DNA from 3 places in the Streptomyces rectiviolaceus genome. Region 3 is predicted to be linked to each of the others. Evidence: riboswitches for the same ligand, from Rfam matches in the RefSeq annotation. Region 3 holds a riboswitch; each other region holds the start of a gene.
What was found. Region 3 has a riboswitch for cyclic di-AMP ahead of ABD378_RS17645 (C40 family peptidase). Riboswitches for the same ligand answer to the same signal wherever they lie in the genome.
Positions count from the first base shown of each region.

Region 1: linked by a shared signal. The riboswitch ahead of ABD378_RS19055 (M23 family metallopeptidase) and the one ahead of ABD378_RS17645 (C40 family peptidase) in region 3 are both predicted to bind cyclic di-AMP.
Region 2: linked by a shared signal. The riboswitch ahead of ABD378_RS23355 (transglycosylase family protein) and the one ahead of ABD378_RS17645 (C40 family peptidase) in region 3 are both predicted to bind cyclic di-AMP.

Region 1 is NZ_BAAAUG010000064.1:10,258-20,447, reverse strand. Features, by position in the region: gene ABD378_RS19085 (DEAD/DEAH box helicase) at 1-705, shown strand, start outside; gene ABD378_RS19080 (amino acid permease) at 867-2,390, shown strand; tRNA gene ABD378_RS19075 (tRNA-Lys) at 2,523-2,598, shown strand; gene ABD378_RS19070 (alginate lyase family protein) at 2,730-3,941, shown strand; tRNA gene ABD378_RS19065 (tRNA-Met) at 4,098-4,171, shown strand; gene ABD378_RS19060 (PP2C family protein-serine/threonine phosphatase) at 4,283-5,551, shown strand; cyclic di-AMP (ydaO/yuaA leader) riboswitch at 5,773-5,919, shown strand; gene ABD378_RS19055 (M23 family metallopeptidase) at 5,931-7,028, shown strand; gene ABD378_RS19050 (aldo/keto reductase) at 7,191-8,135, shown strand; gene ABD378_RS19045 (PrsW family intramembrane metalloprotease) at 8,132-9,511, opposite strand; gene trmB (tRNA (guanosine(46)-N7)-methyltransferase TrmB) at 9,597-10,190, opposite strand, start outside.
Region 2 is NZ_BAAAUG010000083.1:16,870-27,059, forward strand. Features, by position in the region: gene ABD378_RS23320 (ABC transporter permease) at 1-808, shown strand, start outside; gene ABD378_RS23325 (class I SAM-dependent methyltransferase) at 899-2,203, opposite strand; gene ABD378_RS23330 (NAD(P)/FAD-dependent oxidoreductase) at 2,407-3,810, opposite strand; gene ABD378_RS23335 (Ppx/GppA phosphatase family protein) at 4,209-5,135, opposite strand; gene ABD378_RS23340 (DUF501 domain-containing protein) at 5,132-5,668, opposite strand; gene ABD378_RS23345 (FtsB family cell division protein) at 5,740-6,219, opposite strand; gene eno (phosphopyruvate hydratase) at 6,321-7,607, opposite strand; gene ABD378_RS23355 (transglycosylase family protein) at 7,942-8,649, opposite strand; cyclic di-AMP (ydaO/yuaA leader) riboswitch at 8,653-8,842, opposite strand; gene ABD378_RS23360 (transglycosylase family protein) at 9,025-10,029, opposite strand; gene ABD378_RS23365 (cytochrome P450 family protein) at 10,166-10,190, opposite strand, start outside.
Region 3 is NZ_BAAAUG010000057.1:17,994-28,183, forward strand. Features, by position in the region: gene ABD378_RS17635 (peptidoglycan DD-metalloendopeptidase family protein) at 1-759, shown strand, start outside; gene pcrA (DNA helicase PcrA) at 781-3,309, opposite strand; cyclic di-AMP (ydaO/yuaA leader) riboswitch at 3,552-3,708, shown strand; gene ABD378_RS17645 (C40 family peptidase) at 3,717-4,916, shown strand; gene ABD378_RS17650 (hypothetical protein) at 4,997-5,350, opposite strand; gene ABD378_RS17655 (C40 family peptidase) at 5,670-6,722, shown strand; gene ABD378_RS17660 (hypothetical protein) at 6,757-7,389, shown strand; gene ABD378_RS17665 (LuxR C-terminal-related transcriptional regulator) at 7,396-8,217, opposite strand; gene ABD378_RS17670 (ATP-binding protein) at 8,214-9,503, opposite strand; gene ABD378_RS17675 (PspC domain-containing protein) at 9,686-10,190, shown strand, end outside.

The sequences.
Region 1 (10,190 bases), on a different contig from region 3:
GCCTCCGTCCCGGAGCAGACCGCCGCTCCGGTCCGCGAGGAGCGCCGCCCGCAGCGCGACGATCGCGGCAACTACGAGCGTGAGCGCCGTGACGACCGCGGTGGCCGTTCCTTCGAGCGTCGTGACGACCGCGGTGGCTCCGGCTTCCGTGGCGGCGACCGCCGTGAGGGTGGCGACCGTGGCGGCTTCAACCGTGACCGCGGCAACGACCGCAACGACCGTGGTGGCCGTTCCTTCGAGCGTCGTGACGACCGTGGCGGCTCCGGCTTCCGTGGTGGCGAGCGTCCCTCGGGCGGCGGCTTCAACCGCGACCGCAACGACCGTGGTGGCTCCTCCGGCTTCCGTCGTGACGACCGTCCCTCGGGCGGCGACCGTGGCGGCTTCCGCCGCGACGACAACCGTGGCGGTGGCTCCGGCTTCCGTCGTGACGACCGCCCCTCCGGTGGCGACCGTGGCGGCTTCCGTGGCGGCGAGCGCCGTGACGACAACCGTGGTGGCTCGAGCTTCCGTCGCGACGACCGCCCGGCGGGCGGCCACCGTGGCAGCGACCGTCCGTTCAACCGTGACCGCCGTGACGACCGCCCCTCCGGCGGCGCCCGCTCCGGTGGCCACGACCGCCCGGCGTTCAACCGCGACCGCTCCGGGACCGGCACCGGTTCCTTCGGCCGCCGTGACGACAAGCCGCGCTGGAAGCGCAACGGCTGACACCTGCTGAAGAGCTGAAGAGCTGAACAGCAACAGCTGAACCGACGGGCCCACCCCTTCCGGGGGTGGGCCCGTCGGCGTACGTATGTGTGTCTCCTTTGTGCGTCCCCTTTAGCCAAACGTGACGCATGTCATGTCCCTGCCGTGGGCAACGCTCGTGCATGACACCACCACCCGGCTCAGACGAGGAACGCCTCGCCCAACTCGGCTACACCCAGGTCCTGGCCCGCCGCATGTCCGCGTTCTCCAACTACGCGGTCTCGTTCACGATCATCTCGGTCCTGTCCGGCTGCCTCACCATGTATCTGTTCGGCATGAACACCGGCGGTCCCGCCCTGATCACCTGGGGGTGGGTCGGGGTCGGACTGATGACGCTGTTCGTGGGTCTCGCCATGGCGGAGATCTGTTCCGCCTATCCGACCTCCGCCGGGCTCTACTTCTGGGCGCACCGGCTCGCGCCGTCGCGGACCGCGGCCGCCTGGGCGTGGTTCACGGGCTGGTTCAACGTGCTCGGGCAGGTCGCCGTCACCGCGGGGATCGACTTCGGCGCGGCCTCGTTCCTGGGCGCGTACCTGAACCTGCAGTTCGACTTCCAGGTCACCGAGGAGCGCACGATCCTGCTCTTCGCCGCGATCCTCGTACTGCACGGCCTGCTCAACACCTTCGGCGTGCGCATCGTCGGGCTGCTCAACAGCGTGAGCGTCTGGTGGCACGTCGTCGGGGTCGCCGTCATCGTCGGCGCCCTTGCCTTCTCGCCGGACTCGCACCAGTCGGCGTCCTTCGTCTTCACCGAGTTCGTGAACAACACCGGGTGGGGCAGCGGGCTCTACGTGGCCCTGATCGGCCTGCTGATGGCCCAGTACACCTTCACCGGCTACGACGCCTCCGCGCACATGACCGAGGAGACCCACGACGCGTCGACCGCCGGGCCCAAGGGCATCGTCCGCTCCATCTGGACGTCCTGGATCGCGGGCTTCGTGCTGCTCCTCGGCTTCACGTTCGCCATCCAGTCGTACGACGGTGCCCGCGAGTCGGCGACGGGCGCACCGCCCGCCCAGATCCTCCTGGACGCGCTCGGAGCGACCACGGGCAAGCTGCTCCTGCTGGTCGTCATCGGCGCGCAGCTCTTCTGCGGCATGGCGTCCGTGACCGCCAACTCCCGGATGATCTACGCCTTCTCGCGGGACGGAGCGCTGCCCTTCTCGCACGTCTGGCACTCGGTCAACCCGCGTACGCGCACGCCCGTCGCAGCGGTCTGGCTCGCGGCCCTGGGCGCGCTCGTCCTCGGCCTGCCCTACCTGATCAACGTCACGGCGTACGCGGCGGTGACGTCGATCGCCGTCATCGGCCTCTACATCGCCTACGTCATCCCGACCCTGCTGCGGCTGCGCAAGGGCGAGGAATTCGAGCGCGGGCCCTGGCACTTGGGCCGCTGGTCACGCCCGATCGGCATCGTGGCGGTGGCCTGGGTCGGCGTGATCACGGTCCTCTTCATGCTGCCGCAGGTCTCACCGGTCACCTGGGAGACCTTCAACTACGCCCCGATCGCGGTCCTGGCCGTCCTCGGCTTCGCCGCGACCTGGTGGCTGGCATCGGCCAGGCACTGGTTCCTCAACCCGGACCACGAGCGCACGGCGGCCCGCGAAGCGGCCCGGAGCGGGGCGCCGGAACCGACCGATCCCTGACCGCGCCGCGGCCGTCCCAGGCCTGCACCTGGCCCGCACCCGGCCCGTCGCGGAACGCGCGACGGGCCGAGGAGGCGATACCCGATCGGACGCCTTGTCCTGTCCGGCTATGCTCGGGGGGTGCAACCGCACGGACCGTTAGCTCAATTGGCAGAGCAGTGGACTTTTAATCCATTGGTTGTGGGTTCGAGTCCCACACGGTCTACCACTCAGGCCCAGGTCAGGCAGCTTCTGACCTGGGCCTGTGGCGTTGGTCGCCCGAACGGCCCCGCCTCGCCTGCGCCCCCGCGGCCCACGAGTGACGCTGAGCCTGCCAGGTGGTCGATCCGGAGGTACAGCATGGGTTCCGTACGGCGGGCTCTCGTGATGCTGCTCGTGCCGTTGCTGGTCGGCGTCTCGGCGGCCTGCGGTGGGTCCGGCGGCGGTTCCGGCCGGGCCACCGAGCGGGCGCGCCCCGCGGAGCTGGCCTTCGAGCACCCCGGGGTGCTCGTCAGCAAGGCGCAGCTGGATCGCGTCCGCGCGCATGTCACGGCGCGCGACCAGCCCTGGCTGAGGGCTTTCGAGCAGATGCGGGACAGCAAGTACGGCGCGGCCGACTACCGGGCCAAGCCGTACGCCGTCGTCGAGTGCCCGCCCGACACCCGCCCCGGACACGGCTGCGTCGAGGAGCGCGAGGACGCCATCGCCGCGTACACCCAGGCCCTGCTCTGGAACATCACCGGCGACCGCGCGCACGCCCAGAAGGCCGTACAGATCATGGACGCCTGGTCGCGGGTGGTCACCCGGCACACCGAGGCCAACGCGGGCCTCCAGACGGCCTGGGCCGCCTCATCGTGGGCGCGTGCGGCCGAAGCCGTGCGCTACACCTACGACGGCTGGGCCGACGGCGAACTCCTCCGCTTCGAGCGGATGCTGCGCAATGCCTATCTGCCCCAAGTGCGCGACGGAGCAGCCGACTTCAACGGCAACTGGGACCTCCTGATGGCCGACGCGACCATCAGCATGGCGGTCTTCCTGGACGACCACGAGTCCTTCGAGAAGGCAGTGACGCACTTCAGGACCCGCGTGCCGGCCTACTTCTATCTGGAGTCGGACGGCCCGCTGCCCGTCTCGCCCGAGGGCAGCGGCATCAATACCCCGGAGAAGCTCCGGAAGTACTGGTTCGGGCAGAAGACCTTCGCCGACGGGCTCTCCCAGGAGACCTGCCGGAACTTCAAGCACGCCAGCTACTCGCTCGCGGCCACCGCGCACATCGCAGAGACCGCCTGGCACCAGGGCGTCGACCTGTACGGCGAGGTCAAGGAGCGGCTGCGGGCCGCGCTGGAGTTCCACTCGAAGTACCAGCTGGGCGCCGAGGCGCCGGACTGGCTGTGCGGCGGCAGGGTGCAGCGCGACATGGGGCCCGACACCGAGGTCGGCCTGAACCACCTGCGGGAGCGGCTGAAGCTGGAACTGCCTCAGACGCGGAAGCTCACGCTCGAGCAGCGGCCCGAGGGGACGGACAACCTGTTCGTAGCCTGGGAGACGCTGACGCACGCCGAGAACGCGTGAGCGGCGTGCGTCAGCGTTCGCCGCGGGTTCGGGCCGCTCCCGCCTGTTTTCCGCCCGATTTCCGCCCGATTTCCGCCCGTTTTCCGGCTGCATTCCGGCTGCTCCTCAGCCGGTTCGCTTTCACTCCGCCTGATGGCGTAGAGTTGCATTCAACGGCGCGGGGTGGAGCAGCTCGGTAGCTCGCTGGGCTCATAACCCAGAGGTCGCAGGTTCAAATCCTGTCCCCGCTACTAAAGACCGAAGGCCCGGATCCAGAAAATGGATCCGGGCCTTCGGTGTTTTCCCCCGTCACTCTGTCGGCCCACACGGGTCGCCCCGCGCCACCGCTCCGGGAACCCTGGATGAACGTGGTCATGGGTCTGGTCCTGGCCGCGGAATTCGGCAGGAGAAGACCGGTGGGGCAGCGAGGAGGAAGCGGCGGGGGCAAGAGTCCCGATGTCCGGCATGAGCGGGCTCTCGTGCGGGCCCTGCCCCTGCTGCTCATCGTCGTCGGGGTCGTCTACGACATCTCGACCCCACCCGCGTTCACCGCCGCGCCCCTCTTCACCGCCGCCCCGCTCATCGCGGCCCCCTTCTACTCGCTGATCACCACCGCCCTCATCGGGGCGGGGTCCTGCGCCGCCGTGCTCGCCCTGCACTTCAAGAGCAGCACCACCGCCGACGTCGAGGCGATCACCGAACTGATCACGGTGGCCACCGTCGCCGTGCTCGCCGTCGTCATCAACCGCGTCGTACGCCGCAGCGACGAACAGCTCGCCTCCGCCCGCACCATCGCCGAGGCGGCCCAGCGCGCCGTGCTGCCGCAGCCGGACCACCGGATCGGCGGGCTCGATGTCGCGGCGCGGTACGAGGCGGCGGAGGCCGACGCGTTCATCGGGGGTGATCTGTACGCCGTGCAGGACACCCCGTACGGCGTACGCGTCATCGTCGGCGACGTACGCGGCAAGGGCATAGGCGCGGTGGCGGCCGTCGCCGTCGTCATCGGGGCGTTCCGGGAGGCCGCCGAGCAGGAGGCCACCCTGGAGGCCGTGGCGCAGCGCCTGGAGCGGGCCCTCGCGCGTGAGGGCACGCGGCGCGACGGGCTCGACGCCTTCGAAGGGTTCACCACCGCCGTGCTCGCGGAGATCCCGCACGGCGACGGTCTCGTACGCCTCGTCAATCGCGGGCACCCCGGGCCCCTGCTCCTGCGCGGCGACGGACGGCTGTGCGTGCTGTCCGCCACCGAGCCCGCGCTGCCGCTCGGGATGGGCGACCTGGGTGCCTGGCCGGACCGTGCGGACGAGACGGAGTTCCCGCCGGGGGCGATGCTGCTGCTCTACACCGACGGGCTCTCGGAGGCGCGTGACGTCCGGGGCGAGTTCTACAACCCGGCCGCGCGGCTCGGCGGCCGCATCTTTCCGGGGCCCAACGGCCCGGACGCGCTCCTGGCCACGCTCACCGAGGAAGTGCGGCGGCACACCGGGGGCGGGACGACCGACGACATGGCGTTGCTCGCGGTGCGGCGGCCGTTGATGGCTGGGGATACCGGGGGCGATACCGGGGGCGATACCGGGGGCGCCGGGGCCGACGGCTGGACCGACGCGGGCTCCGATGTCACCGGCCGTGACTGAAGGACACCACTCCGCATAACAACTGACGTACTGTCAAGGAGATGTGAAGCTCCGGTGTGTGAAGAAGTGGGGTCAACTCGCCCCGTTCCGAACCCCCGTGTCCCGTTAAGTGCAGGCCAAAGTCGTTAACGATCAGTCGGAACGGCTTGGAATACGACCCTGCCGTCTATTAACGTTCGATAACGCAGCGCGGTCGTCCCAGCCGTCACTCGAGTCGGCTCCGCGCGCACGCGCCTAATCCCGAAAGGGAGCCGGGGAACCACTAATTGGGGTGAATCGGGCATCTGTGCATCCGTGCCAGATGTTCGTAGGAGACCTTCCTGCTCCGAACCCGTCAGCTAACCCGGTAGGCGAGAAGGAAGGAAAGGAGTGCGCCCCAGTGGCGTCCAACCGCCCTGCCCCCCAAGGCGTGTACGTACCGAATGACGACGACTTCGGTGGGTACGACGACAGTTCCTGGGAGGAATGGAATCCCACCGAGGAGTCCATCCGTCCCGTCCGCGGCAGGCACCGCGTCCACAAGCGGGGCGGTGGCGGGCTCGCCCGCAGCTCCACTGTTCTCGGCGTAGGCGTCATCGCCGCCGTCGGCGCGGGCGGCATCGCCACCGCGCAGGGCGGAAAGCCCCCGGTCTCCATCGAGATGCCGGACCTCTCGGCCGTCACGGACTCGCTGCCGGAGGCCAAGTCGCTTCCCGGCGTGGGGTCTTTGATATCCGACGACTCCTCCGACTCCGGCTCCGGCTCCGGTTCCGCGGACAACGGCGTGACGACCGCCGCCGCGCCCCTGAGCGCCGCCGGCATCAGCACCGCCGACGCCGAGCAGGGCACCACGGACGCGGGCGAGGCACTGCGGGCCCGCATCATGGAGCAGGCCGAGAACCAGCAGGACCAGGCGGACGACGCGGTCCAGAAGGCGGCCGAAGAAGCCGCCGTCAAGGAAGCCGCCGCCCAGGCCGCCGCCAAGCAGACCGCGGCCGAGAAGAAGATCGCCGCCGAGAAGGCCGCCGCGAAGAAGAAGGCCGAGGCGGAGGCCAAGCGCAAGGCCGAGGCGGAGCGCCTGGCCAAGCTCGCCAAGAGCTTCACCCTCCCCGTCGGCTCGTACACGCTCACCGGCACCTTCGGTCAGCCCGGCTCCATGTGGTCCTCCGGCTACCACACCGGCCTGGACTTCGCGGCTCCCACGGGCACGCCCATCAAGGCCATCCACTCCGGCACCATCAAGGAGGCCGGCTGGGCGGGGGCGTACGGCTACCGCACGGTCCTTGAGCTCGACGACGGCACCGAGATCTGGTTCTGCCACCAGTCCTCGATGAACGTCAGCGTCGGCCAGAAGGTCACCACCGGCGAGACCATCGGCCGCGTCGGCGCCACCGGCAACGTCACCGGCGCGCACCTCCACCTGGAGGTCCACCCGGGCGGCGACTCCACCGGGGTCGATCCGGCGGCGTGGCTGCGCGGCAAGGGCCAGTCCCTCTGACGCAGCCCCAGAACCCCGGCGGTCCTGGCGGCAACCCCCCGACGTCAGGGCTGCCGGTCAAGGGCGCCCGCTCACCGGTTCTCCCCGAGCGGATGCCCCACTGATCGGAACCGGCATCCCGCTGTACGGAATTCCGCGATCCGTAAGGGCGTTGAGTCCCGTATGACTTCTCTCCGCAAGCTTGGTTCGTCCGACCTCGAGGTCTTCCCGCTCGCACTGGGCGGCAACGTCTTCGGCTGGACGGCCGACGAGGCGCAGTCCTTCACCGTGCTCGACGCCTACACCGCCGCGGGCGGCAACTTCATCGACACCGCCGACGTCTACTCGGCCTGGGCGCCCGGCAACAAGGGCGGCGAGTCCGAGACCGTCATCGGCAACTGGCTCGCCGCGCGCGGCAACCGCTCCGACGTCGTGCTCGCCACCAAGGTCGGCGCCCACCCCGACTTCAAGGGCCTGTCCGCGAACACCATCAAGTCCGGTGTCGAGGAGTCGCTGCGCCGCCTGCGCACCGACTACATCGACCTCTTCTACACGCACTACGACGACCCGACGGTCTCCGTCGAGGAGATCATCACCGCGCTCGACGACCTGGTGACGTCCGGCAAGGTGCGCGCCATCGCCGCGTCCAACGTGACCGCCGACCGGCTCCAGGAGTTCCTCGACTTCTCCGACCGCGAGGGCCTCGCGCGCTACTCGGTGCTGCAGCCGCACTACAACCTCGTCTCGCGCGACACGTACGAGGGCACGCTGGAGCAGGTCGCATCGCGCTCCGGCCTGGCCGCCGTCCCGTACTACGCGCTCGCCTCCGGCTTCCTGACCGGCAAGTACCGCCCGGGTGCGGCGGTCGACAGCGCGCGGGCCCAGGGCGCGGGCAAGCACCTGGACACCGACCGCGGTCTGCGCGTGCTCGCCGCCCTCGACGAGGTCGCCCAGGCGCGCGGCGCCGAGCTCGCGACCGTGGCCCTCGCGTGGCTCGCGGCGCAGCCGACGGTGGCCGCGCCGATCGCGTTGGCCCGTACGGTCGAACAGCTGCCCGCGCTGCTCGCGGTGGGGGAGCTGGAGCTGACGGAGGCCGAGGTGTCGGCGCTGACGGCGGCTTCCGCCTAGCCGCGGTAGGGGTTGTACGCGGGGTAGGGCATCGCCGGGCGGCCGTACGGATATCCGTACGGCGGCTGCTGCTGTTGCTGCGGGTAGGGCTGCTGGTACGGCTGTTGATATCCGTACGGCTGCTGGTATCCGTACGGCGGCGGCATCGGTACGAACACCGGTGCCGTCGCGCGCGCCGCGTACGCGAGGGCGGGCCGTGCCGCCTCGCGGCGCTCCCACAGCGCGTGCAGCAACTCCCGCTCCCGTACGACGAAGTCGGCGCCCGCGCGGCCCTTGCGCCCCCGGTGCCGCAGGAGCGCGAGAGACGTCGCGTACGTCTCGTACTGGGCGACCGTGCGCGCCGCGGCCTTGCCCTGCGTGTAGGAGGCGTAGTCGCGGGCCAGCGTGCGGGCGCGCATGGTGCCCAGGGCGTACGGCTCGGGTGCGGTGAGCCAGCCCGCGAGTGCGTACGCGGGCAGTTCGGCCCGCACGATGCGCAGGCCGCGCTGTCTGATCCAGATGACCAGCCAGGTGAGCAGGCCGAAGGCGGGCAGCATGAAGAGCGCGTACACGGCGAAGAAGCCGTAGTCCCCGAAGACCGCCGAGCCGTTCCACAGGGCGTGCAGGCCCATCGCCAGGAGGAGTCCGCCGACCGGGAGCAGGACGCGGCGCCAGTTCTGGCGCTCCGCGCTGAGCGCGGCGATGCCGAAGCCGATGCCGGTGAGCACGGTGAAGAGCGGGTGCGCGAAGGGCGACATCACGACGCGTACGAAGAAGGTCGCCGCCGTCACGGACGCGAGTCCGGTCCCGCCGTTGAGCTGGTCGGTGCCGAAGGCGCTGCCGAGATAGAGGATGTTCTCGGTGAAGGCGAAGCCGGTGGCGGTCACTCCGGCGATCACCACGCCGTCGACGATGCCGGTGAACTCCCGTCTGCGGAAGAGGAAGACGAGCAGCACGGCCACGGCCTTCGCGCTCTCCTCGACGATCGGCGCTATGACCGTCGCGCCGAGGGTGTCCGCGCTGGTGGGGTCGGCCGTGGCGGTGGCTATCCAGCGGGTCGCGAAGCTGTTCGCGACGATCGCTATGAGGGCGGCGGCGCAGGCGCCCCAGGCGAAGGCGAAGAGCAGATTCCGCCAGGGGCCCGGCTGGACCCGCTGCAGCCAGCGGAAGGCGGCCACCAGGAGCGGCACGGGCAGCGTCGCGAGGCCGAGCCCGACCAGGAAGCCTTCGGTGCCGGTCTGTTCCCTGACCAGGGCCAGGATCACCAGGCCGGACAGGGCGAGCAGCGTGACCAGGGCGGCCGCGCGTATCGCCCGCCGCTGCCACCAGCGAGCGTGCCGCAGCCCGGCGGGCCCGGCGGGGGGCATCGGGTGCGGGTACGGAGAACGGGTGGCCACCCGTTGACCCTAACGAGGGACGGGGGTGGCCCGCGACGGTGTCTCAGGCCCCGTGGCCGGTATCGCAGGGATCCTGTCCGGTATCTCAGGCTTCCTGGCTGTTCTGGCTGGGTGTACGGCGGAACAGCAGGTCATGGACCACGTGCCCCTTGTCCAGGCCCTGGCCCTCGAACCGGGTGAGGGGGCGGAAGGAGGGACGGGGCGCGTACCCGCCGTCGGCCTGGGTGTTCTCGAACTCGGGGTGCGCGGTGAGCACATCGAGCATCTGCTCGGCGTACGGCTCCCAGTCGGTCGCGCAGTGCAGCACGGCGCCGGGCTTGAGGCGGGGAGCGGCGAGGTCGAGGAAGTCGGGCTGGATGATGCGGCGCTTGTGGTGGCGGGCCTTGGGCCAGGGGTCGGGGAAGTAGACGCGGAGGCCGTCGAGGGAGGCGGGCGTGAGCATTTCGCGGAGCAGGATCACGGCGTCGCCGTTCGCGACGCGGATGTTCTCGAGGCCGTTCCGCTCGGCGAGGCCGAGGAGATTTCCCTGGCCGGGGGTGTGCACGTCCACGGCGAGGATGCCGGTGTCCGGATCGTCGGCTGCCATCTGGGCGGTGGCCTCGCCCATGCCGAACCCGATCTCCAGTACGACGGGACGCTCGCCGCCGAACAGTTCGGCGAGGTCGAGGGTCCGCTGCCC
Region 2 (10,190 bases), on a different contig from region 3:
CGGCGTCGACGAGAAGGCCTTCGGCAAGCTGGTGAGCCTGGACTTCACCAGTGGCTCGCTCGCGGGTCTGAAGGGCGACTCCACGCTGGTGGACAAGAAGACCGCGGACAAGAAGGGCCTCAAGACGGGCGACACCGTCCCGGTGAAGTTCGACGACGACAAGACGGCCAAGCTGAAGATCGCCGGCATCTACGAGCAGAACGAGATGATCGACGGTCTGTTCACGCCGCTCGCCGTGGTCGACCCGCACATGTCCAAGATCACCGACCAGCAGGTCCTGGTGAAGATGGAGGGCGGCACCTCCGACAAGGCCGAGGACTCCATCGTCAAGGCCCTCGGCGACAACCCGGCCCTGAAGATCCAGGACAAGGACGCGATCAGCAACGAGATCGGTGGCGCGATCAACATGATGCTGAACATGCTCTACGGCCTCCTGGCGATGGCCATCCTGATCGCGGTGCTCGGTGTCATCAACACCCTGGCCATGTCGGTCTTCGAGCGGAAGCACGAGATCGGCATGTTGCGGGCCATCGGCCTCGACCGCGCGAAGGTCAAGCAGATGGTGCGCCTTGAGGCGGTCATCATCTCCCTGTTCGGCGCGGTGCTCGGCATCGGCCTCGGCCTGTTCATGGGCTGGGTCGCGGGCAACAGCATCGCCGGCTCGGTGAAGACGTACAGCATGGAGATCCCGCTCGGCCGTATCGCGGTCTTCCTCTGCATCGCGGGCCTGGTCGGCGTCCTCGCGGCGATGTGGCCGGCCCGCAGCGCGGCCAAGCTGAACCCGCTGATGGCGATCAAGAGCGAGTAGCACCTGGCGGTACGCACATCGGGGCCCCGGACGCACAAGCCGTCCGGGGCCCCACTCGTGTGCTGCCTACTGCCCCGCCTCCTGTCCCGCCTACCGCCAGTCGCGGGCCCGCAGCGGCATCCCGGAGGTGCCGACCTCCGGGGTCTTCACCGCCAGGACCTGGTTGACGCCGATGTGGTTGCGCTCGAAGGCGAGCGCGGACGCCGCCATGTAGAGGCGCCAGATGCGGGCGCGGCCCGGCGACGTGAGCCGCTGGCCCTCCTTCCAGTGGGCCTCCAGGTTGGCGACCCAGCGGCGCAGCGTGAGGGCGTAGTGCTCCCGGATCGCCTCCACGTCGCGCACCTCGAAACCGGCGCGCTCCAGGAGCCCGACGGTGGACCCCACGGGAGCGAGCTCGCCGCCGGGGAAGACATAGGCGTCGATGAAGGCGTCCACCTCGTACGTCGACTCGTCGGCCTGCGGCCGGCGCGCGATCTGGTGGTTGAGGAGCCGCCCGCCCGGCTTGAGTAGGGCGTGCAGGTCGTGCGCGTACTCCAAGTACCGCTCGGCGCCGACGTGTTCGGCCATACCGATGGAGGAGATCGCGTCGTACGGACCGTCACGCACGTCGCGGTAGTCCTGGACGCGGATCTCGATCCGGTCCATCAGACCCTCCTCCGCGATGCGCTTCCTGCCGTACGCGGCCTGCTCCTGGGAGAGCGTGACGCCCACGACGGTGACGCCGTGCTCGCGCGCCGCGTGGATCGCCATGGAGCCCCAGCCGCAGCCGACGTCGAGCAGCCGCATGCCGGGCTTCAGGTCGAGCTTGCGGGCGATGAGCTCCAGCTTGTCGCGCTGGGCGGTTTCGAGGGTGGAGGGTGCCTCTTCATCGGCCCCCCAGTATGCGCACGAGTAGACCATCGAGGGGCCGAGCACCAGCTCGTAGAAGTCGTTGCCGACGTCGTAGTGGTGGCTGATGGCCTGCCGGTCGCTGCCCTTGGTGTGCAGGTGGAGGGTACGGCGTCTGCGCATCTCCTCCGGCGGCGGGGAAGGCGGCAGGAACGGCGCGGCGAAGCCGACCAGGGTGCGGGCGGCGGCGCGGAACTCCGGGTCGCGCAGGGACTCCCTGAGGCCCTTGGCATCCTCGTCGCGCTCCCAGATGAACTCGGCAAGCTCGTCGAGCGCGGCATACAGGTCGCCCTCGACGTCCAGGTCCCCGGCCACCCAGGCGCGGGCCAGACCCAGTTCGCCCGGCTTCCACATGAGACGGCGCAGGGCACGGCGGTTGCGCACGACGAGGGTCGGACCACCCGGCGGGCCTGCTTCCGAGCCGTCCCAGGCACGAATACGTACGGGGAGCGGGGCCCCCAGCAGTTGTTCGGCAAGGCTCTTCAGCCGCAGTGCGGCGTCTGGCATGGTGCACACCTCCGTGATTCGGGATATCCCGGATAGGTTCAACACCACGTAAACACCAACCGGGCGCTCCCGCAGTCCCGTTGCAGCGTCACGGATCGGCAAAATACATGTAGACGCCATGTAAAGAGCCCCGGAAAACCCGAAGGGGCCGCCCGCACCACGGATGGCGGGCGGCCCCTTCGGGTCTGTTCAGCGACCGGAGGTCAGGAGGCCTTGGCCTTCTCCTCGGACCCGGCGGCGACCGGCTCGGCCTTGGCCGCGGCGGGCTTCGGCGCGGGCTTGGCGGCCTCGTAGAACTCCTCGCGAGGAGTCTCCATGGCGCCCAGCGAGACGACCTCACGCTTGAGGAACACCGCGAGCGTCCAGTCGGCGAAGACGCGGATCTTGCGGTTGAACGTCGGCATCGCCATGCCGTGGTACGCGCGGTGCATGTACCAGGCCAGACGGCCCTTGAGCTTGATCTTCACCTTGCCCATGACGATCATCGCGACGCCCTTGTGCAGGCCGAGACCGGCGACCGCACCCTTGTTGGCGTGGCTGTACTCCTTCTGCGGGAAGCCCCGCATGCCGGAGATCACGTTGTCGCCGAGGACCTTGGCCTGACGCAGCGCGTGCTGGGCGTTCGGCGGGCACCAGGCGTTCTCGTTGCCGGCCTTGCGGCCGACCATGTCCGGCACCTGGGCGTTGTCGCCCGCGGCCCAGATGTAGTCGGTGCCCTGGACCTGGAGGGTCGTCTGGGTGTCGACGTGGCCACGGGGGCCGAGCGGCAGACCGAAGCGGGCGAGCGCCGGGTTCGGCTTGACGCCTGCGGTCCACACGATGGTGCTGGAGTCGACCTCGAGGCCGTTGTTGAGCACCACGTGGCCGTCCACGCAGGAGTCCATGCCGGTCTTGAGGTAGACCTCGACACCGCGGCCCTCGAGGTGCTCCTTGCCGTACTGGCCGAGCTTCGGGCCGACCTCGGGGAGGATCTTGTCCGCGACGTCGACGAGCACGAAGCGCATGTCCTCGCGCTTCACGTTGTTGTAGTACTTGGCCGCGTCGCGGGCCATGTCCTCGACCTCACCGATGGTCTCCGCACCCGCGAAGCCACCGCCGACGAAGACGAAGGTCAGCGCCTTGCGGCGGACGTCCTCGTCCGTCGTGGAGTCAGCCTTGTCCAGCTGCTCGAGGACGTGGTTGCGCAGGCCGATGGCCTCCTCGATGCCCTTCATGCCGATGCCCTGCTCGGCGAGGCCGGGGATCGGGAAGGTGCGGGAGACCGCGCCCATCGCGATGACCAGGTAGTCGAAAGGCAGCTCGTACGCCTCGCCCACGAGGGGGGCGATCGTCGCGACCTTGCGGTCCTGGTCGATGGTGGTGACCCGGCCGGTCAGAACTTCCGCCTTGGGCAGCACGCGTCGCAGCGGGACGACGACATGCCGAGGCGAAATGCTGCCGGCTGCGGCTTCGGGGAGGAAGGGCTGGTAGGTCATGTACGACCGGGGGTCGACGACCGTGACGGTCGCCTCTCCGTAGCGCATCTTCTTGAGGATGCGCCGAGCTGCGTACAGGCCTACGTACCCACCGCCTACTACGAGGATCCTGGGACGCTCCGTGGTGCTCATGCCATCGAGTATCCACCTGCCCGACGGGGGTCGCTCGTGCGCCCCTTCACAAGCATGGGTACACCCTCTGCTACACTTCGCCGCCCACGTGACGCAGGCCATAGCGCCCCAGGGGAACCACGCGCCTACCCGAGACGTTGTGCACCCCTTGTGAGCTGCCGCTCTGGCCTCCCGGGCGCAGTGGACCACCCGACCCGTCCACGCCCCGGACACCCTCACGAACCTTCACTGTCATGGGTCGCGGGGCGCTCTGGGATCACTTTTAGGGGTCCAGAACCCCTGAACATCGTCCAACCGAGCCGATTTCCTTGTGAAGAACTTCACGAAGTTTCCCGACGGCATGTCGCCGCCGGGCCCTTCGAGCCCCTCAACAGCCGCTCAGACGCTGTTTGACGCGCTCAGGCGATCGACCAGCCGATGCCGTCGAGGATGTCGTGCTCGCTGACGACGACCTCCCGGGCCCCGGTCCGATCCATGATCGACAGGAGTACGAGCGCGCCCGACACGATGACGTCCACGCGCCCCGGGTGCATCACCGGGATCGCGGCGCGCTCGTCGTGCGTGGACCGCGCCAGGCGTCCGACGATCTCGCTGACCTGTTCGTAGGAGATCCGGGAGTGGTGGATCGCCGCGGAGTCGTACGCGTCGAGGCCGAGCGCGATGGCGGCCACTGTCGTCACGGACCCCGCGAGCCCCACCAGGGTGCCCGCCTCACGGATCGGCACCGTCTGCTCGGCGAGGTCGAGCGCGGCCTCGATGTCGGCGCGGACGGCGTCGAGTTCGGCGGGCGCGGGCGGGTCGGTGCGGATGTGCCGCTCCGTGAGGCGCACGCAGCCGATGTCGACGGAGCGGGCGGCACGGACGTGGTCGTCGCCGACGACGAACTCCGTGGAGCCGCCGCCGATGTCGACGACGAGATAGGGCTTGGCGAGGTGGTCGCTCCCCGCCAGCTCCTTCGTCGCCCCCGTGAAGGAGAACTCGGCCTCCTGGTCACCGCTGATGACCTCCGGCTCGACGCCGAGGATGTCCAGGACGCCGCGTACGAAGTCGTCGCGGTTCTCGGCGTCGCGGGAAGCGGACGTCGCCACGAAGCGGAGGCGTTCCGCGCCGTGGGACTTGATGGCATCGGCGTACTCGCGGCAGGCCGCGAAGGTGCGGTCGAGTGCCTCGGGCGCGAGCCTGCCCGTCTTGTCCACGCCCTGGCCCAGGCGGACGATCGTCATCCTGCGGTCCAGGTCGACCAGTTCGCCGGTCGCGGGGTCGGCGTCCGCCACCAGGAGGCGGATCGAATTGGTGCCGCAGTCGATGGCGGCCACGCGGGTCACTTGGCGGGCTCCTGATCGGCGCACGGCACGACGCACGGTCCCTTGGCCCACCACTCCGGGAGCATCGCGATGGCCTCGTCACCGAGGGGGTTCACACCAGGGCCCGCGGCCAGCGAGTGGCCGACCAGGACGTGCAGGCACTTCACACGGTCGGGCATGCCGCCCGCGCTCGGGAAGCCCTCCAGGACCTCGATGGCGTCACGGCGCGCGATGTAGTCCTCGTGCGCCGCGCGGTACGCCGCGGCCAGCTCGGGGTCCGTCTTCAGCCGCTCCGACATCTCCTTCATGACGCCGTTGGCCTCAAGCGTGCCGATCGCGGAGGCGGCCCGCGGGCACGTCAGGTAGTACGTCGTCGGGAACGGCGTCCCGTCCGGAAGGCGCGGCGCCGTCTCGACGACGTCCGGCTGCCCGCACGGGCAGCGGTGGGCGATGGCCCGCAGGCCGCGCGGCGGACGGCCGAGCTGCTGCTTGAAGGCCTCGACGTCGGCGTCGGTGGGCTCGGTGCGCGGGGTGGTCGGCGGGGGCGTTTCCATGCCTGTCTTTCGATCGGTTCCGTAGAAGTTCTGCTGGGCTCGGACGTCAGAGGTCAGAGGTTCTGTCGAGCTCAGTCGTCGTCCGGGCGGTCGGCCTTGTCGACGCCGTCCCAGACGTTCGAGTACCAGGGCCTGGCGGCCGCCCCCTGGTCGGTGCGCTGCTTCTTCGCCGCCTCGGGGTCGATCACCGTGTAGCCGGTCTCGCCCGGCATCACATAGTGCAGCCGGTCCCGGATGCGCTGCTCCGCGTACGAGTCGTCCCGCCAGCGGGCCTTCTCGTCCCGCAGCTTCTCGACGTTCGCGCGGCGCTCGGCCTGCTCCTGACGCTGCTCGGCGATCTCCGCGCGCTGGGAGACGTACTGCCTTATCGGGTAGGCGAGCGCGACGACCAAGGAGCAGAGCACGAGCGCGAGGAGCGCGGCGCGTCCCGTGAGCCGGGAGCGGCGCGCCTGACGCTTGGTCTGCGAGCGGTAGACACGCTCCGCGGTCTGCTCGCCGAGCAGCCGCAGCCTGGTCGCGGTGGAGAACCGGTCGCGGTCCTTCACGGCCATGTGTGCCGCCTCCCCGATACGTACGTACGTCCCCGCACACGGTACGGGACCGAGTACGGGGACGTAGGTAACTGCTCAGCGGAGCCGAGGCCCGGCGGCGATCAGCCCTTGAAGCGGGGGAACGCCGAACGGCCGGCGTAGACCGCGGCGTCGTCGAGGATCTCCTCGATGCGCAGGAGCTGGTTGTACTTGGCGACGCGCTCGGAGCGGGCCGGGGCGCCGGTCTTGATCTGGCCGCAGTTGGTGGCGACGGCGAGGTCGGCGATGGTGACGTCCTCGGTCTCACCGGAGCGGTGCGACATCATGCACTTGAAGCCGTTGCGCTGGGCCATCTCGACGGCGTCGAGGGTCTCGGTCAGCGAACCGATCTGGTTGACCTTCACCAGAAGGGCGTTGGCCGACTTCTCCTCGATGCCACGGGCCAGGCGCTCCGGGTTGGTGACGAACAGGTCGTCGCCCACGAGCTGGACCTTCTCGCCGAGCTTCTCGGTGATGGCGTTCCAGCCGGCCCAGTCGTCCTCGAACAGCGGGTCCTCGATGGAGACGAGGGGGTACGAGGCGACGAGCTCCTCGTAGTACTCGGTCATCTCGGCGGCCGAGCGGGACTTGCCCTCGAACTCGTACTTGCCGTCCTTGTAGAACTCGGACGCGGCGACGTCGAGCGCGAGCGCGATCTGCTCGCCGGGGACGTAACCGGCCTGCTTGACGGCCTCGAGGATGAGGTCGAGCGCGGCGCGGTTGGAGTCCAGGTTCGGGGCGAAGCCGCCCTCGTCGCCCAGGCCGGTGGAGAGGCCCTTGTCCTTCAGGACCTTCTTCAGCGTGTGGTAGACCTCGGTGCCCCAGCGCAGGGCCTCGGAGAACGACTCGGCGCCGATCGGCGCGATCATGAACTCCTGGATGTCGACGTTCGAGTCGGCGTGCGACCCGCCGTTCAGGATGTTCATCATCGGAACGGGCAGCAGGTGCGCGTTCGGGCCGCCGAGGTAGCGGAAGAGCGGCAGGTCGGAGGCCTCCGACGCGGCGTGCGCGACGGCGAGCGAGACGCCGAGGATGGCGTTGGCGCCGAGCGAGCCCTTGTTGTCGGTGGCGTCGAGGTCGAACATCGCCTGGTCGATCAGGCGCTGCTCGGTCGCGTCGTACCCGACGAGCTCCGGGCCGATCTGCTCGATGACGGCGAGGACGGCCTTCTCCACGCCCTTGCCCTGGTAACGGTTGGGGTCACCGTCACGGAGTTCGATGGCCTCGAAAGCACCGGTGGACGCACCGGACGGAACGGCGGCACGACCCGTGCTGCCGTCGTCGAGGCCGACCTCGACCTCGACCGTGGGGTTGCCTCGGGAGTCCAGGATTTCCCGGGCTACGACGACGTCGATGGACGGCACGAGCATCTCCTTCTGGGATGTGACGCGGGTACGCGGGGCGTTGGCCTCGCGGACACGAGCCTAACCGGCTCCCGGGCAAGAGCCAGCCGAGCGACCGCCCTGTGGACAAACCGAGAGCAAAAAGTTTCCGAACGGAACAAAAAACATGGAGGGGCAGCGGCGGGGCAGTGGCGGGGCAAAAGAACCCCGCCCCGGTGCGTACGGGGGATACGCGCACCGGGGCGGGGAGGGCAGCGCCCGAAGGGGCGCGGGGCTGTTACATATGCGGCTCCGCCGCGTGGGCGCGACAAGCCACGACGCACCCGCAGACGAGCAGGCCCCGCGAGGCGCCCCGCCAGAACTAGCTGAGGTGGAGCTGCTGGCCCGGGTAGATCATGTCGGCGTTGTCGATGATGTCGCCGTTGAGCTTGTACACCTTGTGCCAGCCGCCCTTGACGTCCTTGGCCTCGGCGATCTTGGAGAGGGTGTCACCCTTCTTGACCTTGTACTCGCCGTCGCCCTTCTTGACCTTCTTGCCGGTCGGGGTCTCGACGGTCTTCTTGGACTCGGTCTTCGGGGCGGCCTCGGCCTTCGGAGCGGCCTGCTGCGGCTGCTCGGTCTGGGCGCTGGGCTGGCTCTTGGGCTGCTCCTGGGTCTGCTGCGGGGCGCTCTCCTGCGCACCGCCACCCTCGTAGGAGGCGCTCGAGAGGCCGACGCCGCAGCTCGGCCAGGCACCCTTGCCCTGGCCCGCGAGGACCTTCTCGCCTATCTCGATCTGCTGGGCCTTGGAGGCCTTGTCGGCGGTGGGCGCGTACTTCGTGCCGCCGTACGCGGCCCAGGTGGACGACGAGAACTGCAGGCCGCCCGTGTAGCCGTTGCCGGTGTTGATGGACCAGTTGCCGCCCGACTCGCACTGGGCGACGGCGTCCCACTCGGAGCCGGTCGCGGCGGAGGCCGAGCCGGCCGCCATCAGCGGGGCGGCGACGGCGACACCGGTGACGCCGGCGAGCGTGGCGACGCGGGTGGCCTTGGACGGGCGGCGGTGCTTGCCCTTGCTGGAAAACAGCATGAGTGATCCCCTCACCGACGCCTGCGAGGTGAGCTGTCGGGTTCGGGCCGATGAAGTTGCCCGGCCGCGCTTCCTGAGCGCGACTTAACCCCTAGCCGTTCCCGTCCGTTCTCTGCTCGCTCTCGCGATGCTGAACGGCCGGGCCCGGCGGAAACCTTGGTTCCCCCGCTCCTGCCTACGGCGCTTGCGCGACGACTGTTCCCGAACGGCCAATTGGCAGGACTCGGCGTACCGACCGACGGGGCCCGCTGTGGCGAGCGGTCACGACCGTAGTCATGCCAACGGCCGAATTCCAAAGACGATCAGGGCTTCTGAGACCCATGTCTCACTTGCGCCAATTGGGACATCGAGCGCAAAGCGACTCGCCAACTACCCCTACTTTTCGCCCAAATCGAGGCTCTGACCGGGAAGGATGAGATCGGGGTCGGAGCCGACCGAGTTCTCGTTCTCCTCGTACAGCTCGGCCCACCCGCCCTTCACGTCGAGGTCGTCGGCGATGACCGAGAGGTTGTCTCCGGAGCGGACCGTGTACGTCCCGTCGGAGCCGTCCTTCTGACGCTCGTCGCCACGGGATGCGTGCCGGCCCGAGCCCTCGCGAGAGGTGCCGTCGGACGGCTTGTCGTCCGCGCTGTCACCGCGGTGGCGGCCCTCGCCCTCACCGGCGGAGGGGGTGGGGGTGGCGGAAGTGCCGTCGTCCTGCCCGGACTTGCCCGGGTCGGTCGAGTCGCCGGACTCGCCCGACTCGCCCGAGTTGCCGGACTCGTCGTGATTCTTGTCTCGCGTCTCGTCGTCGGCGTCGGGCTTCTCGGAGGGCTCCTCAGAGGACTTCTCGGAGTCCGATGGCTCCTCCGAAGGCTCAGTGCTGTCCGAGGGATCGGCCGACTCGCTCGGCGACGTGCTCGGCTCGTTCGGCTCACTGGGCTCGGCGGGTTCGGTGGACTCCGACGGCCCATCAGAAGGAATCGTCGTGATCGGAGCGCCCGGGTCGACGTCGGCGTCGGCGCCGTCCTGGGTGAGACCGGCGATCGGCGCGCAGCTCGGCCAGGCATCGGGGCCCTGGTCGTCAAGGACCTGCTCGGCGACGGATATCTGCTGCGAGCGGCTGGCCTGATCGGCGCTCGGCGCGTAGTCGAGGCCGCCGTACTCCTCCCAGACCTGCTGCGAGAACTGGAGCCCGCCGTAGTACCCGTTGCCCGCGTCCGCGCTCCAGGATCCGCCGCTCTCGCACTCCGCGAGCTTGTCCCACGTGGCGGTGTCCGCCGCGCTCGCACTGGTGGCGCCGAGCAGCGGGATGGCGATGGCCGATCCTGCGACTCCTGCCGCGACGATCAGGGCCGGGGCTTGGCGGGGGCGTCGGTGACGACCATTGCCGGAGAGCATGCGGTTGCCTTTCGCGTGACTGGAGCGACGACTGCGGCACGGGATGCCGAGTCGTCGGTGAACGTAGCTGCACTCGAACGCTTGTCACAAGTCGATGCAGCGGAGATCACGTGAAAGTCACAGTCCTGACGGGCCGTCAGCTAAACGTCGTTCCAGGCGCC
Region 3 (10,190 bases):
CGTCCGCACGGCTCCCGCTCGCGGGCCCGCCGCCGCTCCCCCGCCAAGCGCTCCGCGCTCTTCACCGTCGCCGTGCCCTCCGCCTGTGTGATGGGTGTCGCGGGTATCGCCGCCGCCTCTGTGGGCGACTTCGGCGGCGGCGACGAGAAGGAGACGCAGGCGGCATCGGCCCCGGACCCCACGTCGGTGCAGCCCTCCGCCGCCAACAACAAGCTCGACACGCAGCTGGCGAACCTCTCCGCGGACGCCGGCGACTTCGCCGACCGCGCGAGCCGTACCCAGGAGCGCATCGACCTCAAGGCGGAGAAGGTCGCCGCCGAGAAGAAGGCCGCCGAGGAAGCCGCGCGCAAGGAGCGCCTGCGCCCCAAGTTCTCGCTTCCCGTGAAGCAGCACGGCCTGAGCGCGTACTACGGACAGGCGGGCATCAACTGGATGTCCGCGCACTCCGGAATCGACTTCCCGGTGTCGTACGGCACCGAGGTGCTCGCCGCCACCGACGGCACCGTCTCCACGAAGTGGAACAGCGCCTACGGCAACATGGCGATCGTGACCGCCAAGGACGGCACGGAGACGTGGTACTGCCACCTCTCCACGCACAAGGTCTCCAGCGGCCCCGTCAAGGCCGGCGACCCCATCGCCTTCTCCGGCAACTCCGGCAACTCCACCGGACCGCACCTCCACTTCGAGGTGCGCCCCGGCGGCGGCTCGGCGATCGACCCGCTGCCGTGGCTGCGCAGCCACGGCCTCGACCCGACGTAACTCCGGCCGCCGCCCCCGGCGTTACAGCTTCTCCACCGGCGCGTACCGCAGCAGGAGCCGCTTCGGCTTAGGCTCTCCGAAGTCCACCGTCGCCTCGGCGTTCGCACCCGTCCCCTTCACTCCGACCACGGTCCCGAGGCCGAACTGGTCGTGCGTGACCCGGTCGCCGATCGCCAGCGCGACCACCGGCTTCTCCGAGGCGCGGCGCGTGGCGAAGCCCTGCGCGCCCCCGCTGCGCGAGCGCGACGACGACAAGGAGGAGGCGATCCCGGCGGCGGGCCCGGAGGATGCCGGTGCGCCGACGGAACCCTTCCGCTTCCAGTCCAGATGGGTCTCCGGGATCTCCTCCAGGAAGCGCGACGGCGGGTTGTACGAAGGCTGTCCCCAGGCGCTGCGCATCGAGGACCGCGTCAGATAGAGCCGCTCCCGCGCGCGCGTGATGCCCACGTACGCGAGGCGGCGCTCCTCCTCAAGCTCCTTGACCTGGCCGAGGGAGCGCATGTGCGGGAAGACGCCGTCCTCCATGCCGGTCAGGAAGACGACAGGGAACTCGAGGCCCTTGGCGGTGTGCAGCGTCATCAGCGTGATGACTCCGGAGCCGTCGTCCTCGTCGGGGATCTGGTCCGAGTCGGCGACGAGCGCGACCCGCTCCAGGAACTCGGAGAGCGTGCCGGACACACCTGTGCCCGCGCCTCCGGCTGCGCCCTCTCCCTCTGAGTCCGTCAATCCCTCGGAGTCCGTCTCTCCCTCGGAGTCCGCCTCACCGCTGTCCTGCTCGAACTCCAGGGCCACGGCGGCGAGTTCCTGGAGGTTCTCGATGCGCGTCTCGTCCTGCGGGTCGGTCGATGCCTGCAACTCGGCCAGATACCCGGTCCGTTCGAGCACGGCCTCCAGGACGACGGCAGGTCCCGCGCCGGACTCGACGATGGTCCGCAGCTCCTCCATCAGCACGTTGAAACGCTTGACGGCGTTCGCCGAGCGAGCCGCCATTCCGTACGCCTCGTCAACGCGCTTCAGCGCCTGCGGGAAGGAGATCTTCTCGCGCTGCGAGAGCGCGTCGATCATCGCCTCCGCGCGGTCGCCGATGCCCCTCTTGGGTACGTTCAGAATGCGCCGCAGCGGTACGGAGTCCTCCGGGTTGGCGAGCACCCGCAGATACGCGAGGACATCCCGGACCTCCTTGCGCTCGTAGAAGCGGACGCCGCCGACGACCTTGTAGGGCAGGCCGACACGGATGAAGATCTCTTCGAAGACACGGGACTGCGCGTTCGTCCGGTAGAAGATCGCGACGTCGCCCGCCTTCGCGTCGCCCGCGTCGGTGAGGCGGTCGATCTCGTCGGCGACGAACTGCGCCTCGTCGTGCTCGGTGTCGGCGACATAGCCGGTGATGCCCGCGCCCGCGCCCGCGTTGGTCCACAGGTTCTTGGGGCGGCGGCTTTCGTTGCGCTCGATGACGGCGTTGGCCGCGGTCAGGATCGTCTGCGTGGAGCGGTAGTTCTGCTCCAGGAGGATCGTCGTCGCGTCGGGGTAGTCCTCCTCGAACTGGAGGATGTTGCGGATCGTGGCGCCTCGGAAGGCGTAGATCGACTGGTCCGCGTCACCCACGACGCAGAGCTCGGCGGGGTCGTCCCCCTCGCCCCCTGCGGGGCCCACCAGCTCGCGCACCAGGGCGTACTGGGCGTGGTTGGTGTCCTGGTACTCATCGACCATCACGTGGCGGAAGCGGCGGCGGTAGTGCGCGGCGACGTCCGGGAACGCGCGGAACATGTTGACCGTCGTCATGATCAGGTCGTCGAAGTCGAGGGCGTTCGCCTCGCGCAGGCGCGACTGGTACATCGCGTACGCCTGGGCGAGGGTCCGCTCGAAGCCGTCGGCGGCCTGGCCCGCGAAGGTCTCCTCGTCGATCAGTTCGTTCTTCAGGTTCGAGATCTTGGCGCTGAAGGACTTCGGCGGGAACTTCTTCGGGTCGATGTCCAGGTCGCGGCAGACCAGCGCCATCAGCCGCTTGGAGTCGGCGGCGTCGTAGATCGAGAAGGAGGAGGTGAAGCCGATCGTCTTCGACTCGCGGCGCAGTATCCGCACGCACGCGCTGTGGAACGTCGACACCCACATCGCGTTGGCCCGCGGCCCGACGAGCTGCTCGACGCGCTCCTTCATCTCGCCCGCGGCCTTGTTCGTGAACGTGATCGCCAGGATCTGCCCCGGGTGCACGTGCCGCTCGGCCAGGAGATACGCGATGCGGTGCGTCAGGACGCGGGTCTTGCCGGAGCCGGCGCCCGCGACGATGAGCAGCGGGGAGTCCGCGTGCACGACGGCCGCGCGCTGGTTCTCGTTCAGTCCGTCGAGCAGGGCCGCCGGGTCGATCACGGGGCGCGGGGCGCCGCCGCGGTAGTGCGCGTCCCGGGGTGCGGGCGCGTCGAACTTCCCGTCGAACAGATCATCCGGAATGGGCTCCGGAGCACTGTCCTCGGGCGGCGGCGGGTGCTCTTCCTCCGAAGCCCGCGAGGGCTTGAGGTCCGCCAGGAAGCTGTCATCAAAGAGGCTGCTCATCGCCTCCCGAGTCTAGGCGGCCCCACTGACAACCCGCCCCGGGTTCCGGACACATCCATCTGTCTACGCCCCGCCCACGCCCGGTCACTCTCCGCCACGACACGGCGTGCCCGCGTCAAGAGCTTCGTAAAGTAACGAAAACGTATCGGGCATATCGAACATCAACCTTCACACGGGCCACACGAGTTGGCTAGCGTGCTCCGCGGGCCGCTCGTACTCCCACCGGCGAACCCGCCGGGAACGGGTGGCCTCCGCCGAGTTCGATCTCCTCGGAGCCGGGGACCCACGATGAACTTGGGGTGAATCGGTCCCGTACGAAGTACGGGACTGTAGGGCAACCTTCCGGAACCATCCGCCCGAACCCGACAGCTAACCCGGTAGGCGGTCTACGGAAGGAGTCGCCTCCCTTGGCGTCGCACCGCAAGCCGCGGACCCGCATTGCCGGCCTACGCGCCACTCCAGCCCTCGGCCTCACGACGGCAGCCCTCACCTCTGTGGCCCTCCTGTCGCAGAGCGCGCAGGCGGCACCGTCCGCGCCGCAGAAGCCCAGCCTCGAAGAGGTCCAGAAGAAGGTCGACGATCTCTACCACCAGGCGGGCGTGGCCACACAGAAGTACAACTCGGCCAAGGAGCGCACCGACAAGCAGCGCAAGAAGGTCGACACTCTCCTCGACGACGTGGCCCAGCGCACGGACAAGCTGAACGAGGCCCGCCAGGAGCTGGGCACGTTCGCCGCGGCGCAGTACCGCACCGGCGGCGTCTCCGAGACCGCCACGATGATGCTCGCCGACGACCCGCAGAGCTTCTTCGACCAGAACCACCTTTCGGACCGGCTGACCGCGCGCCAGAAGAAGGCGGTCGACGACTACCAGACGCAGCAGGCCTCGGCGACGAAGCAGCGTACGAAGGCCACCAAGAGCCTGGAGACGCTGAGCGACTCGCGGGACGAGCTCAAGACGAGCAAGCAGACCGTCCAGAAGAAGCTGGGCCAGGCGCGCACGATGCTCTCGGAGCTGACGGCCGAGGAAAAGGCGCGGCTCGCGGCGATCGAGAAGAAGAAGGAAGAAGAGGCCAAGCGCAAGGCCGCCGAGCTGGCCCGCAAGCAGGAGGCCGAGGCGGAGGCCAAGCGCAAGGCGGCGGAAGAGGCCGCGGCCAAGGAGCGCGAGAAGGAGCAGAACGACGGAGGCACGGAGACCCCGGACACGGGCTCCGGCTCCGGCACGGGCTCCGGCTCCGGCGACACGGACAGCGGCTACGCGACCAAGGCCGCGAAGGTCATCAACTTCGCGGAGGCGCAGATCGGCAAGCCGTACGTGTGGGGCGCCACCGGCCCCGACTCCTACGACTGCTCCGGGCTCACCCAGGACGCGTGGAAGGCCGCGGGGATCTCCCTGCCGCGTACGACGTGGGACCAGGTGAAGGTCGGCACGACCGTGAAGACCGCCGACGCCAAGCCGGGTGACCTGGTCTTCTTCTACGACGACATCAGCCACGTAGGGATCTACATCGGCGACGGCAAGATGATCCACGCCCCGAAGCCGGGCGCGAACGTCCGCGTCGAGTCGATCTACTACATGCCGATCCACAGCGTGGTGCGGCCCGCTTAACCGTCACACGAGAAAGCGTCACACGAGAAAACGGCCCTCCACGCGCGCGTGGAGGGCCGTTTTCTCGTGTGACGGTTACGTCAGGTCCACAGCACCGCGATGAAGATGTTGGCGACGGTCAGCAGACCGACGGCTCCGAACATCCCCTTGTCCACCTTCTCCTCGTCCCGCTTCACATAGACCAGCGCGAGGATCACGATCAGGACGGCCATCTTGATGCCGATCTTGACGTTGTTGACCGGGTTGTCGTCCGCCTGGTTGAGACCCACCAGGATCACGCCCGTGACAAGCATCGTCAGCGCGCCGTGCAGCATCGCGGGGTTGAAACGGGCCGTGCCCTGGCCCATCTGCTTCATCTGAGTCAGGAAGCCGCCCAGGAGGGAGGCGATACCGATGATGTGCAGGCCGACGAAGAGGTGGGTGAGAACGTCCATGAGTCCGGAGCCTAGCCGGGGCCATATCACCGCTCCGTAGCCAGGTGGGCCACAAGCGCCGCATCGGTCACATGCCTACGCCAAGGGCTCCTGGCCCGGCAGATCACGCGGTCACATACGGTCACCGACGGCACACTTCCGTCAGTTGCGCACAATCCGTCACCAACCCGTGACGGCCAGGTTTAGCGTCCTTCGTCAGGTGACCGGCTCCCCACCGCCGCCCGGACCAGGGGCGGCAGTCGGACACCACCGCCGAGAATCCGGCGGCGGTCCGCTCCCCCTGTGCGGGCCGCCGCCGGAACCTTAAGGAGCCCTCTTCGTGGCAGCGCACCGCAAGCCCAGACAGCGCTCGCTCAGCGGCCATACGGCCCGTACCGCCGCCACCATCGCCCTCGCCGGGGCCGCCACTGCCACCGCCTTCGACGGGACAGGACACGCGGATCCGCGGCTCAGTCCGGCCGAGGTGAAGTCCAAGGTCGACGCGCTCTACCGCGAGGCGGAGATCGCCACCGAGAAGTACAACGGCGCCAAGGAGAAGGCCGAGAGCGCCGAGAAGTCCCTGGGCGAACTGCGCGACGAGGCGGCCCGCAAGACGGAGAAGCTCAACTCGGCGCGCGAGGGCCTCGGTTCGATCGCCACCGCGCAGTACCGCAGCGGCGGCATCGACCCGGCCGTCCAGCTCGCGCTCTCCTCCGACCCCGACCAGTACCTCGAGCGCGCCGCGCTCGCCGACCGGGCGGACAGCCGTCAGGCCGCCACCGTCACCGGCGTGCAGAAGCAGCTCCAGGAGATCGACCAGCTGCGCACCGAGGCCGACGACACCCTCACGCACCTCAAGTCCCGCCAGGCGGAGCTGAAGAAGCACAAGAAGACGGTCAACGGAAAGCTCGACGCGGCCAAGCGGCTGCTGTCCCAGCTCACCGGTGACCAGCGCGCGGATCTCACGGGCGACGGCGCGCAGGACAGGGCGTCCCGCGCCGCCGGCCGCGACGCCTCCCGGAACGTCCCGGCCGAGGCCCCCAACACCCGTGCCTCAGCAGCCGTCTCATACGCCTACAAGGCGCTCGGCAGCCCGTACGTATGGGGCGCCACCGGCCCCAACGCCTTCGACTGCTCGGGCCTCACCCAGGCCGCCTACCGCTCGGCGGGCGTCGACCTGCCGCGCACGACGTACGCGCAGATCGACACGGGCGAACGGGTCCCGCGCTCCCAACTCCAGCCCGGAGACCTGGTCTTCTTCTACCAGGGCATCAGCCATGTCGGCCTCTACGTGGGCAACGGCCAGATGATCCACGCCCCGAATCCGAGCGCGCCCGTACGCCTCGCGCCGATCAGCCAGATGCCGTTCGCGGGGGCCGCGCGGGTGGCGTGAGGGGCTTCGTGGCGCCACAGGTACTGTCAGGGCCATGCCCCGCCGTACGCTGCCGCCGCCTCCGCCACCTGCTTATCTGCGCACCTGGCCGGACCGGAACGCGCTGCTGTACGACCGCGGCATGGCGCTCGAAGAGCTGCGCAGACGAACCCTGGGCGTGCACCGGATCCTGCTGCTCTGGCTTTTCGCGTTCGGCTGCGTCATCGGCTGGGCGCTCCTGACGGTGCCGCTCGAGATGATCGAGGACCACGATCCGATGGCCTTCGTCATGGGCCCGGTCTGCGCGGTCCTGGGCCTCGGGGCCCTGGCTCCCTCGGTGTTCGGCGTCGTCGTCGGCATCCGCAGCGACCGCAAGGCCCGCGAACTCACCGACAGCTGGCTGGCGCTGGACGCCCACCCGGCATCGGACTCCGCTCTCCGCTCCCCCGGCCTGAGCCTGTGCTGGCTGCTCTCGTCCCTCCTCGGGTGCGCGCTCGGCCTGTGGGCGTCCTTCGCGGCCGCCGCCTACGCCGAACCGGGACGCGACTCGTACAGCGATGTCGCGCTCGGCATGGGAGCGGGCCTCATCCTGTGGGTCACGGGCCTCATCGGCGTCATCAAGGCGACGGGCCACTACCGCTGGGCGGTACGGAAGTTGGGCCCTGCCCCGGTCAGGAACGGCCGCTGAGCCCCGTCAGACCAACCGCCGCGCCGTCGCCCACCGCGTCAGCTCGTGCCGGTTGGACAGCTGGAGTTTCCTCAGCACCGCCGACACATGCGACTCGACCGTCTTCACGGAGATGAAGAGCTGCTTGGCGATCTCCTTGTACGCATACCCGCGCGCGATGAGCCGCAGCACCTCGCGCTCGCGCTGGGTGAGGCGGTCCAGGTCCTCGTCGACCGGGGGCGCGTCGGTCGACGCGAAGGCGTCGAGGACGAACCCGGCGAGACGCGGCGAGAACACCGCGTCGCCGTCCTGCACACGGAAGATGGAGTCGACCAGGTCGGTGCCGGTGATCGTCTTGGTGACGTAGCCACGGGCGCCGCCACGGATGACTCCGATGACGTCCTCGGCGGCGTCCGAGACGGAGAGCGCGAGGAACCGCACAGGGCGCTCGGCGTCGGACATCAACGGCGCGCAGCGGCGCAGTACTTCGACCCCGCCGCCGCCCGGAAGGTGCACGTCGAGGAGCACGACCTCGGGGCGCGTCGTCGTGATGACCGTGACCGCCTGGTCGACGTCCGCGGCCTCGCCGACGACCTCGACACCGGTGACCGGGGTCCTGCCGATCTCCGCCTGGACGCCCGTGCGGAACATCCGGTGGTCGTCGACGAGGACGACGCGCGCACGGCGGCTCTCCGGGTCACCGCCGACGGCAGCACCGGCCGCGCCGGCCGCATCGGCGGGCTGAGCCGATCCGGTCGCCCCGGCCGACGTGGTCGGTTCGGCCGCGGACGGCTCGGCCGCATCGTCCGACCCGCCCCTGGGCCCTACAGGCTCACTCGCGTCGCTCATGTCGTCGCCGTCCTCTCCATCTCCAGCTCGACTTCCGTGCCGCCCCCAGGCACCGCGCGCAGCCGCGCCGTGCCGCCGTTGCGCTGCATCCGGCCGATGATCGATTCTCGTACGCCCATGCGGTCGTCCGGCACGGAATCCAGATCGAAGCCGGGGCCACGGTCCCGGACGGACACGAACACCGTCTCCCCCTCGACTTCGGCGAAGACCTGCACCGCCCCGCCCTCGCCACCGTACTTGGCGGCGTTCACCATTGCTTCCCGCGCGGCCTGCGTCTGCGCCGTCACCCGGTCGTCGAGCGGGCAGTCGCCGACTATGACGACCTCGATGGGAACGCCGTGCTTGTCCTCCACCTCCGCGGCGTCGCGCCGGACCGCTTCGGCGAGGGTGTCGGGCTCGTCCGCCTCGTCCTTGCCCGTGCCCCCCGGTTTGTAGAGCCATTGGCGCAGGTCGCGCTCCTGGGCGCGGGCCAGGCGGCGCACCTCGGAGGCATTCTCGGCGTTGCGCTGGATCAGGGTCAGGGTGTGCAGGACCGAGTCGTGCACATGGGCGGCGACCTCCGCCCGCTCCTGGGCGCGGATGCGCATCAGCCTCTCCTCGGAGAGGTCCTGCATCATGCGCACGAGATAGGGGCCGGCGAGCAGCGCGACGCCGACGAGCACGGCGAGCGCGGCCTGCAGCACGGAGCTGAGGTGTGAGGTGGAGCCCTGCAGCACGACGATGCCGGAGACACCGGCGCCGACAAGCAGCACTCCGGCCCCGGCGCGGGCGATGGTCAGGGTGCGCCTGCGGCGGCCGACGGCCATCCAGCGGGCCCGGCGGGCGTTGTCGGCCTGGCGCCAGACCAGGGCTACACCGGCCGCGACGAGCAGGGTCGGGAAGAGATAGGCCTTGGTCGAGCTGCCCAGATCCACGTTTCCGACGAAGACCATGGCGACGATGACCATCGCGAGCAGCGCGACGAGCTGGCCCTTGTCCGGCTTGCGGGCCACGAGTCTGCGGCGCCCGTCGGACGCCGTCTCGGTGCTGACGGCTGAGGGTGGTCGCTGGGCGTCCACCCCGCCGACGCCCAGCGGCACGAAGAACCAGAACGCCGCGTACAGCAACGCGCCGAGCCCGTCCGCCATGAACAGGCCGACGAAGATCAGCCGCACCCAGACGACGGGCAGCCCGAGATGACCGGCCAGGCCGCGCGCGACACCGCCGAGCCAACGGCCGTCACCGCTGCGATAGAGCTTTCGCAGCGGCCGCTCGTCTTCGATGGATACTGCTGCGGCTTCCGGCATGTCTCCGATATTCACACGCGTACGCGGGCGAGGGCATCAGGGTCGGCCCCGAGACGTCCCTGATCTCCGGCCCGGACGGTTGAGCGTGGAGGTCAGGGCAGGGGCGTGTCAGGGGCGATCTCAGGGTTCGGCCAGGGTTGTCCCGACTGCCGCGGCGGCCTCCGGCCCGTCACCATGGACACATGACAGACGAGCAGCCCGCCGGGACGGGCCCGCAGGCCGCGCCGCGCGATCCTCTCTCCGCCACGGTGCAGGGGCCGGGCGGGCCGATGGCCGTGCGGGCGTTCCGCCGCGACCGGCGGCACAAAAAGCTGGGCGGCGTGTGCGCGGGGCTCGGTCAGCACTGCGACATGGATCCGGTGATCTTCCGGATCGGGCTCGCGCTCCTCTCCGTCACCAGCGGGCTCGGCCTTGTCTTTTACGGCTTCGCGTGGCTGCTCGTTCCCTTCGAGGACGAGGAGGAGAACGAGGCGCGCAGGCTCCTCTCCGGCCGGGTGGACGGCCAGGCCCTGACGGCCGTGCTCTTCGCGCTCGTCGGCTGCGGCGTCTTTCTCTCCTTGCTGAACAACGGCGGGGCGCTCACCTTCGCGGCCGTCCTCGCCCTGCTCCTCGCGGGCGCGGGGTACTGGTCGCAGCAGCGCGGCACGACCGACCCCGACCCGGTCGCGGCCCAGGCCGTGGCGGACG